Regions from separate parts of the Bacillus sp. GW823-FHT06A11 genome, predicted to be linked through region 1. Evidence: riboswitches for the same ligand, from Rfam matches in the RefSeq annotation. Region 1 holds a riboswitch; the other holds the start of a gene.

What was found. A riboswitch is a leader RNA that binds a small molecule or an ion and turns the genes downstream of it on or off. The one in region 1 is predicted to bind cyclic di-AMP.
Region 2: it holds a riboswitch for cyclic di-AMP, as region 1 does, so the genes downstream of both, AC1Q8L_RS08410 (hypothetical protein) here and AC1Q8L_RS03180 (APC family permease) in region 1, are expected to answer to the same signal.

Annotation. Positions count from the first base shown of each region.
Region 1 is NZ_JBXAHS010000001.1:666,820-669,177, forward strand. Features, by position in the region: gene AC1Q8L_RS03180 (APC family permease) at 1-924, opposite strand, end outside; cyclic di-AMP (ydaO/yuaA leader) riboswitch at 1,069-1,215, opposite strand; gene AC1Q8L_RS03185 (hypothetical protein) at 1,355-1,483, shown strand; gene panE (2-dehydropantoate 2-reductase) at 1,548-2,358, opposite strand, start outside.
Region 2 is NZ_JBXAHS010000001.1:1,660,389-1,662,746, forward strand. Features, by position in the region: cyclic di-AMP (ydaO/yuaA leader) riboswitch at 70-215, opposite strand; gene AC1Q8L_RS08400 (hypothetical protein) at 350-472, opposite strand; gene AC1Q8L_RS08405 (hypothetical protein) at 476-709, opposite strand; gene AC1Q8L_RS08410 (hypothetical protein) at 723-1,109, opposite strand; cyclic di-AMP (ydaO/yuaA leader) riboswitch at 1,203-1,350, opposite strand; gene thiD (bifunctional hydroxymethylpyrimidine kinase/phosphomethylpyrimidine kinase) at 1,436-2,248, opposite strand; gene thiF (thiazole biosynthesis adenylyltransferase ThiF) at 2,264-2,358, opposite strand, start outside.

The DNA.
Region 1 (2,358 bases):
TAAAGCTGTTGTACCTTGTATGAAATAGTACATGAAATTACGTCCAAATGTTTGTTCAGCAATTTGAGAAACAACTGTTACTTCTTTACTCGGCGTCACTCCGTAATAATAAGCTAAAAATACAATTCCTGAAAATAACACAGCAAGTAATGCACCCATTGCAAGCAATGTTTTTGCAGCATTGTTTGGCGCAGGATCTTTAAAGTTCGGAATTGCGTTTGAAATTGCTTCAACACCTGTTAAAGCAGAACTACCTGATGCAAATGCTCTTAACAGTAAAAACAAACTAATACCCGCAACCGGCGTTCCGATCGGCGTGTGTAAAGTTGGTGAAACGTGACCAGTCAAAATATTATATATGCCTACACCAATTAATATAAATAGGGCTAAAACAAATAAATAAACAGGATATGCTAAAACAGAAGCTGATTCCGTTACTCCTCTTAAATTTAAGATCGTAATAAATATAACAAATATAATCGCAATGATTACATTATGTGCATGTAAACTAGGAAAAGCAGATGTTAGCGCATCTGTACCTGCAGATACACTTACCGCAACAGTTAAAATATAGTCGACTAATAAAGATCCTCCAGCAATTAAGCCTGGATTCATCCCTAAATTTTCTTTTGATACAACATACGCTCCCCCGCCATGCGGATAAGCAAAAATAATTTGACGATAAGATAAAATAAGGGCTGTCAATAATACTAATACCCCAACAGCGATCGGAATGGAATACCAATAAGCGATCGCTCCCACACCTGCTAAAGCAATTAAAATTTGTTCTGGACCGTAAGCAACTGATGACAATGCGTCAGAAGATAAAATAGCTAAAGCTTTCGTTTTATTAAGCTTTTGTTCTCCAAGCTCTGTTGATTTTAACGGTCTTCCAATTAAAAATCTTTTAATAGATGAAACCAATGCTGTCCACTCTCCAATAATTTTGTACGAACTTTTCTGCTTGTTACAGCCAGTAAACTATTTCTTCAGAAAACAAAAAATGTCTACAAGCCATAGCGAAATAGACTTGTAGACATTATTTTTTTTGTCGCACAAGCTCCACCTTCCTTCTCAATATAACGCTTACGAGGTTAGCTGTCGGATTCGGGCCTATGAGTAGCCCTACCTTTTTCAAGGATTCACCCCATCGGATTATGTACTAATCCGTAAAAACGGGTCCCCCGTACCATGCGGTTTCAGCGATTTAGAAAATTGAAACTGTGGATTATAATACTCCTTTATTTTCAAAAAGTAAACAAAAATTTTTAATAAGAAAAAAATTAAAATGATTGCGCATAATCCGCTGAGAAATATACATAATGAATATTAAAAATCCGCAAAGGAGACCCATATGTCTAAAGAAAAGAAGCCTATTTTTTCCGATTCATATTTAGATGCAGTAGCAAATGAAATTAATCAGTTATATGGTAAACGTGAACAGGAAATAAATTTGACAGATAGAACGAAAAGAAATAAATAATTTGTCATACAAAAAAATAAAAAAGATAGCAATACACTTATATATTGCTATCTTTTTTATTTTTTCATACATCTAATTCTATTACAGATTTGTTAAAGGTCATCTCTTCATACACCTTTAAATTTTGATATATAGATTCTAATAATGGTGCCGCTATAGAAAATTTCTCTGCTACATCCAGTAAATATCCTTGCAAGTGCTTCCCTTCAATAAACGAACCCTTTTCCATATCACGTTGCATTGATGACTTCATATCATACGAAATTTTATCAATCGTTTTCATATGTTCCTGGGCAATATTAGCCTTTACTGGAGCTCCTAATACTCTCATGATTTGTACAGATTCCTCAAACACATTACGGATAAAATCACGGCCGCCTTCACTTTCACGGATTGGTCCAATTGGTGCACGCATTAACGTTGTCACACCTGACATTACAGTAATAAATAAATATTTATGCCACATATCTTGCGTAATATTTTCACTTAAAACAAAACTAGATTTCGTACCTGAAAATGCTTTAGAAATATGCTTTACTCTCTCTGAATTTTGAGACTTAATTTCTCCAAACACAAGTCTGTTGGCAGCGCTAGTTTGTACAATTTCTCCTTGATTGTTTAACGTCGTCTCGATAAAGCATAAACCGCCAATTACTTTTTCTTCGCCGAATTCTTTTTGTAATAGCGATAAATGAGCGATACCATTTAACAATGGAATGATTACAGTATTTTCGCCAACAAACGGCTTCAAATCTTGAATTGCCTCGTTTAAGTGATACGCTTTTGTTGAAAATAAAATGACATCAAATGGAGAAGTTCGCTCTTCTTTCGTTATTAATTTCGGTCGGAAGGAAAAATCCCCGTTAACACTTCGG
Region 2 (2,358 bases), 990 kb from region 1:
TACCATTTAAATATTAAAAAAGAACACTGAGCTCTACTCAGTGTTCAAAAAATGAACAACAAAAAGTAAACCTCCTCTCTAAACGCTTACGAGGTTAGCTGTCGGATTCGGGCCTAAAGAGTAGCCCTACTTTCAAAACTGAAAGATTCACCCCAAGTGACGATGCACAAAATTGGTTCCCCCGCTCCATTTCTGGAACTCAGCGATTTTAGGTTTTTTTGGAAATTTTATGAATGATTTATGAGAGTAAATATACTCCTCTATATTTCACTTGTAAAGGGGGAAATTGCTGAAAATAATAATATTTACATTCATTTAAACGCTTACATTGAAGATTATTACTATTATTTCATCTATTTTCTTTATTTCTCTTTTCTTTTCTTAAAAATGACCTTTTAAATATGAAATAAAAAGAGCGAATGACATGAAGTGCATAGCCTGTTGCACTCAGCATTCGCTCTTTTTTATTCAACCTTTATTCTCCTCTTAAAAATGCACGTAAATTTCTCCCACGAATATAAACTTGTGTCAATTCTGCATGTAGCTGCTCATACTCGGTAATATCCATCTCTAAATACAAAGCATCTTTTGACGGTAATATAATATATGGCCCGGGAAAAAGAGGATCAATTTGAACCAATTCTTGAACTCGCTCTACCGATACTGCCCAACGATTTGCTATATCTCCAAGTAATAGTACCTTCATCATTTCTTCCCCCGCCCTATTCAGAAAATAAAAAAGAAATATTATCACAATTTGTAAACACGACAAACTTAGCTCCAATTGTTTCATAGAGCCTCGCTGGATATCGTTTATTCCTTGTAACAACAGTAATAGGTGCTTGAAAAGAAAAACGAATGTGTTCTGTGAAGAAACTAACGATTGGAAGCTCATCCCCTAGTAAAATGACCTTCTTAATACACTCACAAATACTAGTAAAATCCTGCTCCTTACTAAAACTATAAGTCCAATCAAACCCACAATTCCTAACTTCAGCCGCTACCTCTTCATTTGCTGTAAAAATAACTAACTCATGTTGAAATGCAACTAGATCTCTTAAACTATTTACCTTACTTTCTTCTCCAACACAAATAAGTGTTAGTTCCATGTACCTCATCCTCCTTAGTATAAAAGAAATCAAACATAGATTGATATTCCCCTATACTAATCAGATCGATGAAGTGATGTATCCATCATGGCACCGTCCTCTCTCAAGACGCTTACGAAGTTAGCTGTCGGATTCGGGATTTGAGAGTAGCCCTACTTTCAAATTTGAAAGATTCACCCCTAGTGACACTGCACAAATTGGTTCCTCCGCTCCATATAATTGGACTCAGCGTTTACAAAAAAATATATTCTGGCTGATATATTACTCCTGTATTTTGAAAAAGTAAACAGAAAAAAAGCCAGTTATAAAACTGGCTTTTCACTTATCTATACACGCGTTCTATTCACTTTATACGCAAAATGATTCGTCGGTCCATGACCACTACCAATATTCAATGGCTCTTCAATTGCTATACTAATAAATCGTTTTGCTTCTTGAACAGCATCTTCAATTGAGTATCCTTTCGCAAGTCCTGCTGTAACCGCTGAAGCAAATGTACACCCACTTCCGTGCGTTTGCTTTGAAGGAATTCGCTCGCTTCTAAACTCAATAAATTTTTCTCCATCAAAGAGGAAATCAATTACTTCATTACCTTGATATTCTGCATGTCCGCCCTTCATAAGCACATATTTAGCACCTAATTCGTGCAATACTTTTGCAGCTTCCTTACTATCTTCAACATTATGAATCTCCATCCCAGTTAACACTTCTGCTTCTGGGACATTCGGTGTTATAGCAGTTGCTACTGGTAATAAATATTCTTTTAATGCTTGAACTGCTTCTTGCTGTAATAATGATGCACCGCCTTTTGCAATCATAACGGGATCTAGCACAATATTATTCCAGCCAAATTTTTTAATTTGTTCTGCAACAATTTGAATTATTTCACTACTAAATAACATTCCTAGTTTCACTGCATCTGGTGTTAAATCCGTACCAATTGAATTCAGCTGTTCTGTAATACCTTCTAACGGAACAGGATATACCCCTTGAACGCCAAGCGTGTTTTGAGCAGTAATTGCCGTAATAGCCGTCATTCCGTATACACCAAGCTCTTGGAATGTTTTTAAATCTGCCTGAATTCCAGCACCGCCGCCGCTATCAGACCCTGCAATTGTTAAAGCTTTATTCACTTTCATCCCACTCATCCTTTTCTATCCAAAATAGCGATGATAAATCGTTTTTGCTTCGCTTATATCTTTCGTTCCATGTACGAGCACACGGCCATCTTTAAAGGCGACTAACCTCT